3 regions of the Streptomyces hawaiiensis genome follow, and region 2 is predicted to be linked to each of the others. Evidence: riboswitches for the same ligand, from Rfam matches in the RefSeq annotation. Region 2 holds a riboswitch; each other region holds the start of a gene.

Region 1 (4,565 bases), 970 kb from region 2:
AGGACCCCGAATGCGGGCCGATCGGCCCAATAGATCCTGCGTCCGGACCGCCGCCCGGGCCGCGCTGCCTCCAGGGCCAGGACGAGAGGACGGAGGCGGCGGCCATGAGGAAAGCGGGGAGACGACGGAAGGCGGCACTGCTCCTCCCGCCCCTGCTCACCGCGCTCGCCCTGCTCGTCCCCTCCTACCAGGCCGACGGCCCGGACGCCCGCACCATGGGCCCCGCCCTGCCCTCCGACGCCGCGTTCACCCATCCCGGCGTCCTCGTCGACCGGGACCGGCTGGACGCCCTGCGCGAGCACGTCACCGCCGGGCGGCAGCCCTGGCTGAAGGCCTACCTCGCGATGCGGGACAGCGCGTACGGCTCCTACCGGTACCGGGCCGAGCCGCTCGAGACCGTCCTCTGCCCGCCCGGTGACCTTCAGGGCCGGGGCTGCGCCGAGGAGCGTGCGGACGCCCTGGCCGCCTACTCCCAGGCCCTGCTCTTCACCGTCACCGGCGAGCGGCGGCACGCGGAGAAGGCCCGGCAGATCATGGACGCCTGGTCGGCCACGCTGCGCCGGCACGCCGGGGAGAAGGCCGCGTTGCAGGCCGGCTGGACCGGGTCGGTCTGGGCCACGGCCGCCGAGATCGTGCGGCACACGCCCGGCGAGGAACGGCTCGGCCGATCCGTCGCGGCCGCGCACGAGCTGGCCGTACGGGCCCGGCCCGCCGGCACCGACGACCTGTTCACCGCCTGGGAGACCCTGACCCACGCGGGCGCCCCGGCCGGCTGAGCAGAGGGTGTGCACGAGGTGTCCCGCGGATGGCGTACACTGGAGTCACAACGACGCGGGGTGGAGCAGCTCGGTAGCTCGCTGGGCTCATAACCCAGAGGTCGCAGGTTCAAATCCTGTCCCCGCTACTGAAGGCCGAGGGCCGGAATCCGAAAGGGTTCCGGCCCTCGGTGCATTTCCCGGTGGTCTTACGGCGGCCATTACGGTCGGTGAGTGAACCACCCCGTTCCGCATAACAACTGACGCACCGTCAAAACTCGTCAGTCACTTGCGCGGCGGTCAACTCGCCCGATTTGGGCCCGTCATGGCGGGTAAGTCCGCGCGAAAAAGGTTAATGATCAAGTGGAATCGCTGGAATACCCCTCGCGCGTCTATTAACGTTCGATAACGCAGCGCGGTCGTCCCAGCCGTCACAGAAGGCGGCTCCGTGCGCACGCGCCGAATCCCGAAAGGGAACCGGGGAACCACCACTTGGGGTGAATCGAGCGGATACCACCGTGGCAGCACGGCCGGTATACGCGCGTAGGAGACCTTCCTGCTCCGAACCCGTCAGCTAACCCGGTAGGCGAGAAGGAAGGAAAGGAGCACGCCCACGTGGCGTCCAACCGGCCTGCCCCCGCGGCCCCGCTCGCGCCGAAGCGCGACACCGAAACCTTCGGCTACGGCGGTCAGCGCACCGACGAGGGCCCGTTCCAGGAGTGGAACCCCACCGAGGAGTCCATCCGTCCCGTCCGCGGCCGGCATCGCGTCACCAAGCAGCGCGGCGGAGGCCTCGCCCGCAGCTCCACCGTCCTGGGCGTCGGCGTCATAGCCGCCGTGGGTGCCGGCGGCATGGCCAGCGCCCAGACCGGCAAGCCCCCGGTGTCCATCTCCGTGCCGGACCTGCCCTCGGTGGGTTCCCTCATCTCGGACGACGACACCCCCGAAGGCTCCGCCACCCCGCTCAGCAGCCTCGGCACCACCACGGCGGACACCGAGCAGGCCACCTCCGGCGCCGGCGCCGGTGAGGCGCTGCGCGCCCGGATCATGGCCCAGGTCGAGCGCCAGCAGGACCAGATCGAGACCAAGGCCGCCCAGGACGCCGCGGCCGCCGCCGAGAAGGCAGCCGCGGAAGCGGTGGCCAAGGCGGAGAAGGAAGCCAAGGCCAAGGCCGCCGAAGCCAAGAAGAAGGCGGAGGAGGAGGCCAGGAAGAAGGCCGAGGCCGAGCGGCTCGCCGCCCTCGCCAAGCAGTTCACGCTGCCGACCTCCTCGTACACCATCACCTCCAGCTTCGGTCAGGCCGGCGCCTACTGGTCCTCCGGCTACCACACCGGCCTCGACTTCGCCGCCCCCACGGGCACGCCGATCAAGGCCGTCCACAGCGGCACCATCACCGAGGCGGGCTGGAACGGCTCGTACGGCTACAAGACCGTCCTCACCCTCGATGACGGCACCGAGATCTGGTACGCGCACCAGTCCTCCATCGGCGTCAGCGTCGGCCAGAAGGTCAGCACCGGCGACGTCATCGGCCGCGTGGGCGCAACCGGCAACGTCACCGGAGCGCACCTTCACCTCGAGGTCCACTCCGCTGGATCCTCGAACGGCATCGACCCGAGGGCGTGGCTGCAGGGCAAGGGACTCAACCCGTAAGCGGTACACGTCCGTTGAAGCACCGGCGGCCCTGACGACGACCCCCCGACGTCAGGGCCGCCGGTCTTCCGGTGTGCCATGGGCGGGTTCACGAGAGCTTTGGGTTACGCGAGCCTTGGGTTTACGGGAGCTTTGCGTCCCGTTGCGGAATGAGACGCCCCTGTACGGACGTTGACGCAGAGCATGACTTCTCTTCGCAAACTCGGCTCCTCCGACCTCGAGGTCTTCCCGCTCGCCCTCGGCGGCAACGTCTTCGGCTGGACCGCCGACGAGGACCAGTCGTTCGCCGTCCTCGACGCCTACACCGCCGCCGGCGGCAACTTCATCGACACCGCCGACTCCTACTCGGCCTGGGTCGAGGGCAATCAGGGCGGGGAGTCCGAGACCGTCCTCGGCACGTGGCTGAAGGCCCGCGGCAACCGCTCGGACGTCGTCGTCGCCACGAAGGTCAGCCAGCACCCCGAGTTCCGCGGCCTGTCCGCCGACACCATCAAGGCCGCCGCCGACGCCTCCCTGCGGCGCCTCGGCACCGACTACATCGACCTGTACTACACGCACTTCGACCAGCCCGACGTGCCCGTCGAGGAGATCATCGGCGCGCTCGACAGTCTCGTGAAGGCCGGGAAGGTGCGGCACATCGCCGCCTCCAACATTTCCGCCGAGCGGCTGCGGGCGTCCCTGGAGTTCTCCGACCGCGAGGGACTGGCCCGGTACGTCGCCCTCCAGCCGCACTACAACCTGGTCTCCCGCGACACCTACGAGGGCGAGCTCCAAGACCTCGCCGAGCGGACCGGCCTGGCCGCCGTGCCGTACTTCGCGCTCGCGTCCGGCTTCCTCACGGGCAAGTACCGGCCCGGCACGGCCGTGGAGAGCGCGCGGGCGGGGAGTGCGGCCACGCACCTGGAGACCGAGCGGGGGCAGCGGGTGCTGGCCGCCCTCGACGAGGTCGCCGGGGCGCACGACGTACCCGTGGCCACGGTGGCTCTGGCCTGGCTCGCCGCCCAGCCGACCGTGGCGGCGCCGATCGCTTCCGCGCGGACGGTGGAGCAGCTGCCCGCGCTGACCGGCGTCGGCGAGCTGACACTCTCGGAGGCCGAGATCGGGCGGCTCACGCAGGCTTCCGCCTGATCCGCACGACCGGCCTCAGGAGCGGTACGGGTTGTACGCGGGGTACGGCGCCGGCTGGGGGCCGTACCCGTACACCCCGTACACCGGCCAGGGCGGGGCCGTCACCGGGACCGGAGGGGCGGTGATCCGCGCCGCGTGGTCCAGCGCGGGGCGGGCCGTTTCCCGGCGCCGCCACAGTTCGCCGAGCAGTTCCCGCTCCCGTACGGCGAAATCCGCCGAGGCGCCGCCCCGCCGGGCCCGGTGCCGCAGGAACGCCAGGGACGTCGCGTACGCCTCGTACCGCGCCACCTCCCGGGCCGCCGCCCTGCCCGCGTGCCGGCGGGCGTACTGGCGGGCGATCCGCCGGGCCCGCATCGAGCCGAGCGCGTACGGCTCCGTCGGGGTCAGCCAGCCGGCCCCGGCGTAGGCGGGCAGCTCCGCACGTACGGTCTTCAGCTCCCGCTGCCGGGTCCAGATCACCAGCCACGTCAGCAGACCGAAGATGGGCACCATGAACGCCGCGTAGACGGCGAAGAACCCGTACTCGCCGAAGGCCGAGGAGCCGTTCCACATCGCGTGCATGCCCATCGCGAGCAGCAGCCCGGCCAGCGGGAAGGCGACGCGGCGCAGGTGCCGGCGGTCCGCCGAGAGCGCGGAGATGCCGAAGCCGATGCCGGTGAGGACCGTGAACAGCGGGTGCGCGAACGGCGACATGATGATGCGCACGAAGAAGGTCGCCGCCGTGACGGAGGCGATGCCGGTGCCGCCGGTGAGCTGGTCGGTGCCGAAGGCGGTGCCCAGGTAGAGGATGTTCTCGGTGAACGCGAAGCCGGTGGCCGTCACGCCGGCTATGACGACGCCGTCGACGATGCCGGTGAAGTCGCGGCGCCGGAAGAGGAAGACCAGGAGGACCGCCGCGGCTTTGGCCGACTCCTCGACCACCGGCGCTATCACGGTCGCGCCGAGGGTGTCCGCGCTGGACGGGTCCGCCGTCGCCGTCGCTATCCATCTCGTCGCGAAGCTGTTGGCGACGATCGCTATCAGCGCCGCCGC
Region 2 (4,565 bases):
CCTCGGTGACCTTCGCGCCCTTGGGCGGGGTGAAGTCGAAGGTCGAGGCGGCCGGCTCGGCGAAGCTCACCTTCGTGAAGCCCGCGTCGACGACGGCCGCGCCGCCGCTCGCCGGGGTCAGCGTGAACTTCAGCGGCATGCCGGTCTTCGCGTCCACGGCCACGGTGATCGCGCCGACCGTCGAGCCGGACTGCTTCGGCTTGACGACCAGCTTGTAGGCGTCCCGGCCGGCGACCTGGGCCGTGCCGTCCACGGTCACGGACGTCGTGCCGTCGACCGCCTTCAGGGCCTCCTCGGCGAAGTCCTTGGGCATGGCCGGCGGCTGCCGGTCCTTCCCGCGCTCCGGGCTTTCGGAGGAGGTGCCGTGGTAGACCTCGTTGGACTTGCTGTCGTAGCCCCAGACGTCCTTGCCGTTGTGGATGACGCTGTACTCGGCCGCGTTCTCCAGCAGCGACAGCTTCTGCCGGTCCGGGCCGTCGGCGGCGACGCGCAGGGTGTGCGTGCCGGAGGCCAGTTCGGCCAGCTTGGCCGTCGGGTCGGCGGAGGAGTCGCCCTCGCCCTGGCCCGCGGCACCGGACAGCAGGCCGGACTCCAGGCCGCCGAGGTTCGGCAGGCCGAGGTCGGTGCTGATCTTCACCGTGCCGGACACCTGCTGCACGTCCGACTTGGCGATCTTCTCGATGAGCTGCTGGGCGGTGATCTTCGGGAGGTCGGGGTCGCCGGAGTCGGCGAGTGCGGGGACCAGCCCGATCGTGGCGGCCGCCACCCCGATCACCGTGACCGGGACGATGTACCGCGCGGCTTTGCGCCGCCCGGAGCGCTGCTCGTCGACCTCCCCGGCGGTCGTGCTGTCGTCGGATCCGTACGGTGCCATGTGTGCCCTACCTCCATGGTCGGCGGCGGCTGCCGTGTCGTCCACGCACTCGTCCCTGAGCCGCCATTCTCACCCGAACAGGTGAGGAGTGGTGTTTTCCGTGGTGTCCATCTGACCAAATCTGCCAGGCAGATACGTCAGACCCCGGGCTCAACTCCGTGTACTGCTGGGGTATGACATGGAAGGGCGGCTTCTCCCCCGACCCGTAGGGGTCGTGCGGGGAAGAGGTGCTAGCCGGCCCGGTGCACCACCGCGTCGCACAGCTCCAGGAGCGCCGTCTTCGCGGTGCACTCCGGCAGGGGCGCCAGCGACGAGCGGGCGTCCTGGGCGTAGCGGACGGTGTCCTGCCGGGCCTGCTCCAGAGCCGGGTGGGCCCGCAGCAGGCGCAGGGCCTCGGCGTGCCGTTCGTCGTCGGCGAGGTCGGAGTCGAGCAGCTCGCACAGGGCGATGTCCTCGGCGCGCCCGAGCCGGGCCGCCCGCTCGCGCAGCCGCAGCACCGGCAGCGTGGGGATGCCCTCGCGCAGGTCGGTGCCGGGGGTCTTGCCGGACTCGTGGGAGTCGGAGGCGATGTCCAGGACGTCGTCCGCGAGCTGGAAGGCGACGCCGAGCCGCTCGCCGTACTGGGTCAGGACGTGCACGACCGTCTCGTCGGCGCCGGACATCATCGCGCCGAACCGGCACGACACGGCGACCAGCGAGCCGGTCTTGCCGCCCAGCACGTCCAGGTAGTGCTCGACGGGGTCCCGGCCGTCCTGCGGTCCGGCCGTCTCCAGGATCTGGCCGGTCACCAGGCGCTCGAACGCCTCGGCCTGCACCCGCACGGCCTCCGGGCCGAGGTCGGCCAGGATGTGCGAGGCGCGGGCGAAGAGGAAGTCGCCGGTGAGGACCGCGACGGAGTTGCCCCAGCGGGTGTTCGCGCTCGCGACGCCGCGGCGCACGGCGGCCTCGTCCATCACGTCGTCGTGGTACAGCGTGGCGAGGTGGGTCAGCTCCACGACGACGGCCGACGGCACGATCCCGGGTGCGTACCGGTCACCGAACTGGGCGGAGAGCATCACGAGCAGCGGGCGGAACCGCTTGCCGCCGGCCCGTACCAGGTGCTGGGCGGCCTCCGTGATGAAGGGCACCTCGCTCTTGGTGGCCTCGAGCAAGCCTTCCTCGACAGCCACCAGTCCGGCCTGGACATCGGCTTCCAGAGCCTGGTCCCGCACGCTCAGCCCGAACGGCCCGACGTCGGTCACGAGGGGTCTCCTGTCTGCTGTGTCTGCCGGTGATTACGCGGATTGTCGATAGGTCGCTGCCCTCACTCGAGTCAGCGTATCCGGTCACGTTTCGATCACCGCCAGCGCCCGTGGTTACAGGCCGGGCGGTATCCGATCACGACCGTTATGTTTTCGATCAACCCATAAGAACAGATATTTATCGACTTACCCAAAGGTAGCGGACTATGCACGATTTGCCGTGATAGGTAGGTGAATTCCCCTTGGCGGAAATTGCCCTATCGATTCGTGATCAGTGAGTTGAATCACTTGTCCCCCTTTTCCGCCTCACCTCCACTCCGGCCCCTACCGCCTTCCCGCTGACGCCAGTTGAGCCTTGGCTGCCGCAAAGGATCAAGCGGCCCAAACACCCCCGACCAAGGTCAACCGCGCGATATGTGACTGAGGTGCTTGTTCCCGACATGTGCTCTCGCATACGTTCCGGGCCTGTCCGGCGGACGCCTAATCCTGCCGCCGCCCGGACTCCCCACCGGAACCGACTCACTCACGCAGGGCAGGAGCGGGGGACCCAGGTAAGTCGCCGGTCCGCACAGCGGCACGGCTCGGGGTGAAGCCGCGCACGGCACACAGCGCCGTACGCGGCCGGGCACCTCCCGGCCCGAACCCGACAGCTCACCTCGTAGGCGCCGGAGAGGAACAAAGCCATGGCCGGACGAGGCAAGCACCGTCGCCCCAGAACCAACCCGCTGACCCGAGGCTTCATCGCCGCCGGAACCGGCGGAGCCGCACTCACCCTTCCGCTCCTCGGCGCCACCCACGCGAGCGCCGCCGAGCCCCAGAGCGCACCCGCCGCCGCACAGTCCGTACCGCAGGCGGCCCAGCCCGCCAAGTCCCTCACGTACACCGTGACCAAGGGCGACTCGCTCTACCGCATCGCGGACAAGTACGACGTCCCGGGCGGCTGGAAGCAGCTCTACAAGGACAACCGCGCCACCGTCGGCGACGACCCGAAGCTGATCCACCCGGGTCTGAAGCTGACGGTGAAGACCACCAAGACGGGTGTCGCGAAGAAGACGGCGACCCAGTCGTCCGCCCCCGCCAAGCCGGCCGCGAAGCCCGCCGGCGGTGTCGCCCAGGCCACCCAGGCCTCCGCGAAGACCTACGCGGACAACCTGGACGGGTGGATCCGCGAGGCGCTGGACATCATGGCGCAGAAGGGGATCCCCGGGTCCTACGACGGCATCTACCGCAACGTCATGCGCGAGTCGTCCGGCAACCCCCAGGCGATCAACAACTGGGACTCCAACGCCGCCAAGGGCACCCCGTCCAAGGGCCTGCTCCAGACCATCGACCCGACCTTCCAGGCCTACCACGTGGACGGCACGTCGTGGGACCCGTACGACCCGGTCGCGAACATCACGGCGGCCTGCAACTACGCGGCCGACCGCTACGGCTCGATCGACAACGTCAACGGCCCGTACTGAGCCGACCCGCCCAGCAGTCGCTCGAGGACGACGGCGATGCCGTCGTCCTCGTTCGACAGGGTGACCTCGTCGGCCACGGCCTTGAGTTCGGGATGGGCGTTGGCCATCGCGACGCCGTGGCCGGCCCAGTCGAACATCGGGATGTCGTTGGGCATGTCGCCGAAGGCGATGGTGTCCGCCGGCCGCAGCCCCAGATGCTCGGCGGCCAGCGCCAGGCCCGTCGCCTTGGTGATCCCGCACGGCTGGAGCTCGACCGTGCCGGGCCCCGACATCGTCACCGTCGCCAGTGAGCCGACCACCGAGCGGGCCGTGGCCGCCAACTCGTCGTCCGACAGATGGGGATGCCGCAGCAGCACCTTGCTGATGGCCTCGCCCCACAGCTCGTCGCGCCGGTCGACCCGTACGGCGGGCAGGGTCGGGTGCGGCATCAGATAGCCCGGCTCGATCAGCGTGAGCCCGTCGACCCCGTCCTGGTCGACCGCCGCGTACACCTGCCCCACCTCGGCCTCGATCTTGCCGAGGGCGGTCTCGGCCAGCTCCCTGTCCAACGTGATGGACCACAGCAGCCGGTCCGCGCCGGCGTCGTACACCTGCGCGCCCTGCCCGCACACCGCGAGCCCCGTGCATCCGAGGTCGTCCAGGAGCGGCCGCACTCTCGGCGCCGGCCGGCCCGTCACCACGAGGTGCTGGGCACCGGCGTCCGCCACCCGCGCGAGCGCGGCGAGAGACCGGTCGGAGAGGGTGTCGTCGCCGCGCAGCAGCGTCCCGTCCAGATCGGTGGCGATGAGTGAATATGCGATGGGTGCGGCCATGATCAGAGAATACGGACAGCGCGCCCCTTCGTTTCATCGCACGACGGATGCCGATTGCCCGGTTGAAGGCCTCTGCACCGGTTGGCAACAACATGCTCCGCTACCTACCCGTGGGGGCGCATCGAGCGGTACCTTCCAAGTGTCCAGGGGGGACTTGATCGGGGGGTCAGGTTGA
Region 3 (4,565 bases), 1.4 Mb from region 2:
GCGGAGGAGGTCCAGGAGGTCGCCAAGGCCCGCCTGCGGCCCGACAACCGGGCGGTGCTCGTCTACGAGCCCGTCGCCGACGAGGTCGCCACCGAGGACATCGCAGCCGCGGCCACCGACGAGAACGAGGAGGCGGCCAAGTGACCGAGCTCGCCACGATGGACTTCCACTCCCGGCCGCAGGCGGGCGACGCCCGGCCGTGGGCCTTCCCGGCCCCCGAGCGCGGCACGCTCGACAACGGCCTGACGGTGCTTCGCTGTCACCGCCCCGGCCAGCAGGTCGTCGCCGTGGAGGTGCTGCTGGACGCCCCCCTGGACGCCGAGCCGGCCGGCCTCGACGGTGTGGCCACGATCATGGCCCGGGCCTTCTCCGAGGGCACCGACAAGCACTCCGCCGAGGAGTTCGCCGCCGAGCTGGAGCGCGCGGGCGCCACCCTCGACGCGCACGCCGACCACCCCGGCGTCCGGATCAGCCTGGAGGTGCCGGTCTCGCGGCTCCCCAAGGGGCTGAACCTGATCGCCGACGCCCTGAGGGCGCCCGCGTTCGCCGACAGCGAGGTCGAGCGGCTGGTGAACAACCGCCTCGACGAGATCCCGCACGAGCTGGCCAATCCCTCCCGCCGCGCCGCCAAGGAGCTCTCCAAGGAGCTGTTCCCGACGGGCTCGCGCATGTCGCGGCCCCGGCAGGGCACCGAGGAGACGGTCGCCACGATCGACTCCGCGGCCGTACGCGGCTTCTACGAGAAACACGTCCGCCCCGCCACGGCCACCGCCGTGGTCGTCGGCGACCTCACCGGCATCGACCTCGACGCCCTGCTCGGGGACACTCTGGGTGCCTGGACGGGCTCCTCGGCCGAGCCGCGCCCCGTGCCGCCGGTGACCGCCGACGACACCGGCCGGGTCGTCATCGTGGACCGCCCCGGCGCCGTCCAGACGCAGCTGCTGATCGGCCGGGTCGGCCCGGACCGGCACGACCGCGTGTGGCCCGCGCAGGTGCTCGGCACGTACTGCCTCGGCGGCACCCTCACCTCCCGCCTGGACCGGGTCCTGCGCGAGGAGAAGGGCTACACCTACGGCGTACGGGCGTTCGGCCAGGTCCTCAGGTCCACCCCGGACGGCACGGGTGCCGCGATGCTCGCCATCAGCGGTTCCGTCGACACGCCCAACACCGGCCCCGCCCTGCAGGACCTCTGGACGGTGCTGCGCACCCTCGCCGCCGAGGGGCTGACCGACGCGGAGCGGGACGTGGCCGTGCAGAACCTGGTCGGCGTGGCGCCGCTGAAGTACGAGACGGCGGCGGCCGTCGCGAGCACGCTGGCCGACCAGGTCGAGCAGCACCTGCCCGACGACTACCAGGCCACGCTGTACCGGCAGCTCGCCGCGACCGGCACCGTGGAGGCCACCGCGGCGGCCGTGAGCGCCTTCCCGGTGAACCGTCTGGTGACCGTCCTCGTCGGTGACGCGGCGCAGATCAAGGCACCTGTCGAGGCCCTGGGTATCGGCGAAGTCACCGTCGTCGCCGCCGAGTAGCGGCACGCGCGCAGGGGCCCTGGTTGCCTTCCAAGGCACCAGGGCTCCTTTATGCCCGAATTGGTACGGAGGTTGCCTGTCTGCCCTGTGGGATGCGCTACAAAAGCCGGGATTCGTTTGGGAATTGAAAGTGGCGCCGCTTAGCTTCGTCCGGGCTGTTCGTCAGGCAGTGCGCCGCATCCGCGGCACCGGACAGTCATCGCCGAGTCCCCGTACGGCGCGAGCCAGGGGAGCCGGGGACCCATCGCAGTCCCTGGGGTGAATCGGACGCCCGCGCGAGCCGCGAGGGAGTCCGTAGGAGACCTTCCTGCTCCGAACCCGTCAGCTAACCCGGTAGGCGAGAGGGAAGGAAAGGACCAGCCACTACATGGCGTTCACTCGCGCCACCGGGAAGCACCGTCGTCCCAGCAGGATCCAGCGCGGCACCGCCCGCGCGGCGGGCGTCGCGGCCCTCGCCACCACCGGCGTGATCGGCACCGTGGCCGCCCCCGCGGCCTTCGCCGCAGAGCCCAGCGCCGAGCAGACCGGCCTCACCCCGGTCGTCACCATGGGCGACACCGTGGCCCAGCAGATCGACGCCCAGGCCGTCGCGCAGCAGCAGGCCGCCGACGAGGCCGCCGCCAAGCAGAAGGCCGAGGAGGCCGCCCGCAAGCGGGCCGCCGAGGTGGCCGAGAAGGCCAAGGAGGCGGCCGAGAAGGCCCGTGAGGCCAAGGAGCGTGCCGCCCGCGAGGCCGAGCGCAAGCGCCTCAACACCTTCGTGTCCCCGATCTCCGGCTCGTACGTCTCCACCGGCTACCAGGCCAGCAGCGGCCTGTGGTCCTCCGGGAGCCACACCGGTGTCGACTTCCACGCCGCCACCGGCACCTCCGTCCACGCGGTCGGCGCGGGCACCGTCGTCGAGGCCGGCTGGGGCGGCTCCTACGGCAACCAGATCGTGATCAAGATGAACGACGGGACGTACACCCAGTACGGCCACCTGTCCTCCATCGGCGTCTCGGTGGGCCAGCAGGTGGCCCCCGGCCAGCAGATCGGCCTGTCCGGCGCGACCGGCAACGTCACCGGCCCGCACCTGCACTTCGAGGCCCGTACGAGCTCCGAGTACGGTTCGGACATCGACCCGGTCGCCTACCTGCGCTCGCACGGCGTCAACGTCTGACCGGAACCTCTCCGCTGTCCCCGAAGCCCCGGCTCCCCGAGCCGGGGCTTTCGGCGTTTAGGGCGGCAGGCTGTCCAAAAAATATCCATGGATTCCCGCCTGCCGTCGGAAATTCCGGCTCATTGCAATAGAGTCACGGAACACGCGCCGCTCGTCGGCGTTTCACGGGGATTAAGCGGAGGTCGGTCATGCGTATTCCCGCGCACTCGGTGTGCACGGCCATCCGGGACGACATCGTCGCGGGTGTGCACCCGCACGGCAGCCGGCTCACCGAGGAAGTCCTCGCGCGCCGCTACGGCGTCTCGCGGGTCCCTGTCCGGGAGGCCCTGCGCACGCTGGAGGCCGAGGGCTTCGTGGTGACCCGGCGGCACGCGGGCGCGTGCGTGGCCGAACCCACCGAGCAGGAGGCCGCCGACCTGCTGGAGATGCGCATGCTGCTGGAGCCGCTCGGAGCGGCCCGCGCCGCCCAGCGCCGCACCGAGTCGCATCTGAAGGTGCTGCGCGGCCTGGTCCGGCTGGGCCAGGAGCGGGCCCGCCGGGGAAGCAGTGAGGACCTGCGCTCTCTCGGCGGCTGGTTCCACGAGACGCTCGCCCAGGCCTCCGGCAGCCCCCCGCTGACGTCGGTGCTCACCCAGCTTCGTCACAAGATCGCGTGGATGTACGCCGTGGACGCACCGGTCAGTCCGGTGGAGTCCTGGACGGAGCACGGCGCGATCGTGGACGCGGTGGCGCGCGGGGACGGCGAGCGCGCGCGGGCGGTCACGGCGCTGCACACCGAGCGCGCGACGGGCGCGCACCGCCTGCGTCTCGGCTCCCCCGGCGAGCGCGCCGACCGTGTGAGGAACTCGCAACATCCCGTAAACACGGCGGGCCTGCGGCATTAACACGGCAGCCGTATACAAAGAGAGCGGCTAATTCCCGGGGCCCTATTTCCGCTGCCCGGAATCGGTGAATTCCCGACCGTGCCGACCGGGAATGGCGAAGGGCCCGCCCGGTGAATTCGGACGAGCCCTTCGCTGTGCGCCGGTCGGGCGCTCGGGAAATCAGACGGTCTCGGGCAGTTCCTCGAGACCCTCGGAGACCAGCTTCGCCAGCCGGTCCAGGGCGGCGTCCGCGCCCTCGGCGTCGGAGGCGAGGACGATCTCCTCGCCACCCTGCGCGCCGAGGCCCAGGACGGCCAGCATCGAGGCCGCGTTGACGGGCTTGCCGTCTGCCTTGGCGATCGTCACCGGGACGCCTGCGGCCGTGGCGGCTCGGACGAAGATGGAGGCGGGGCGGGCGTGGAGACCCTCGGCCCAGCCGACGTTGACGCGGCGCTCAGCCATGTGTTGCTGCCCTTCGGTGTTCAGGGTTGTCTAGACCAGTTTCCCATATCGTGAAGCTGCGCCGGGAGCAGCCCTCGGAGACCACCCCGGGGTGCCGTCGGATCGCGGCCTCGACCCGACTGACGCCCTCCACAGACTGCCTCGCGCCGTTGTCAGGCGCTAGCCGTACTCTGGGGCCCATGCAGACCTCGCCGGACCGGCACGAGTATCCCGCCCACTGGGAAGCCGACGTGGTGCTGCGCGACGGGGGTACCGCACGCATCCGGCCCATCACCGTTGATGACGCCGATCGCCTGGTCAGCTTCTATGAGCAGGTCTCCGACGAGTCGAAGTACTACCGCTTCTTCGCGCCGTACCCTCGCCTGTCCGCCAAGGACGTCCACCGCTTCACGCACCACGACTTTGTGGACCGGGTGGGACTCGCGGCCACGGTCGGCGGCGAGTTCATCGCCACCGTACGCTACGACCGGATCGGCGCCGACGGAACGCCCGCGTCCGCACCCGCCGACGAGGCCGAGGTCGCCTTCCTCGTGCAGGACGCCCACCAGGGCCGCG

Evidence for each region. A riboswitch is a leader RNA that binds a small molecule or an ion and turns the genes downstream of it on or off. The one in region 2 is predicted to bind cyclic di-AMP.
Region 1: it holds a riboswitch for cyclic di-AMP, as region 2 does, so the genes downstream of both, CEB94_RS19225 (M23 family metallopeptidase) here and CEB94_RS23850 (transglycosylase SLT domain-containing protein) in region 2, are expected to answer to the same signal.
Region 3: it holds a riboswitch for cyclic di-AMP, as region 2 does, so the genes downstream of both, CEB94_RS30150 (M23 family metallopeptidase) here and CEB94_RS23850 (transglycosylase SLT domain-containing protein) in region 2, are expected to answer to the same signal.

Annotation. Positions count from the first base shown of each region.
Region 1 covers NZ_CP021978.1:4,186,127-4,190,691, reverse strand. Annotated here, with positions in the region: gene CEB94_RS19235 (hypothetical protein) at 105-776, shown strand; tRNA gene CEB94_RS19230 (tRNA-Met) at 831-904, shown strand; cyclic di-AMP (ydaO/yuaA leader) riboswitch at 1,203-1,359, shown strand; gene CEB94_RS19225 (M23 family metallopeptidase) at 1,371-2,405, shown strand; gene CEB94_RS19220 (aldo/keto reductase) at 2,589-3,533, shown strand; gene CEB94_RS19215 (PrsW family intramembrane metalloprotease) at 3,549-4,565, opposite strand, start outside.
Region 2 covers NZ_CP021978.1:5,159,619-5,164,183, reverse strand. Annotated here, with positions in the region: gene CEB94_RS23860 (LolA family protein) at 1-874, opposite strand, end outside; gene CEB94_RS23855 (polyprenyl synthetase family protein) at 1,105-2,115, opposite strand; cyclic di-AMP (ydaO/yuaA leader) riboswitch at 2,626-2,795, shown strand; gene CEB94_RS23850 (transglycosylase SLT domain-containing protein) at 2,799-3,578, shown strand; gene CEB94_RS23845 (HAD family hydrolase) at 3,542-4,390, opposite strand; gene CEB94_RS23840 (GNAT family N-acetyltransferase) at 4,562-4,565, shown strand, end outside.
Region 3 covers NZ_CP021978.1:6,537,246-6,541,810, forward strand. Annotated here, with positions in the region: gene CEB94_RS30140 (M16 family metallopeptidase) at 1-144, shown strand, start outside; gene CEB94_RS30145 (M16 family metallopeptidase) at 141-1,529, shown strand; cyclic di-AMP (ydaO/yuaA leader) riboswitch at 1,720-1,884, shown strand; gene CEB94_RS30150 (M23 family metallopeptidase) at 1,897-2,685, shown strand; gene CEB94_RS30155 (GntR family transcriptional regulator) at 2,874-3,569, shown strand; gene CEB94_RS30160 (HPr family phosphocarrier protein) at 3,729-4,010, opposite strand; gene CEB94_RS30165 (bifunctional acetate--CoA ligase family protein/GNAT family N-acetyltransferase) at 4,190-4,565, shown strand, end outside.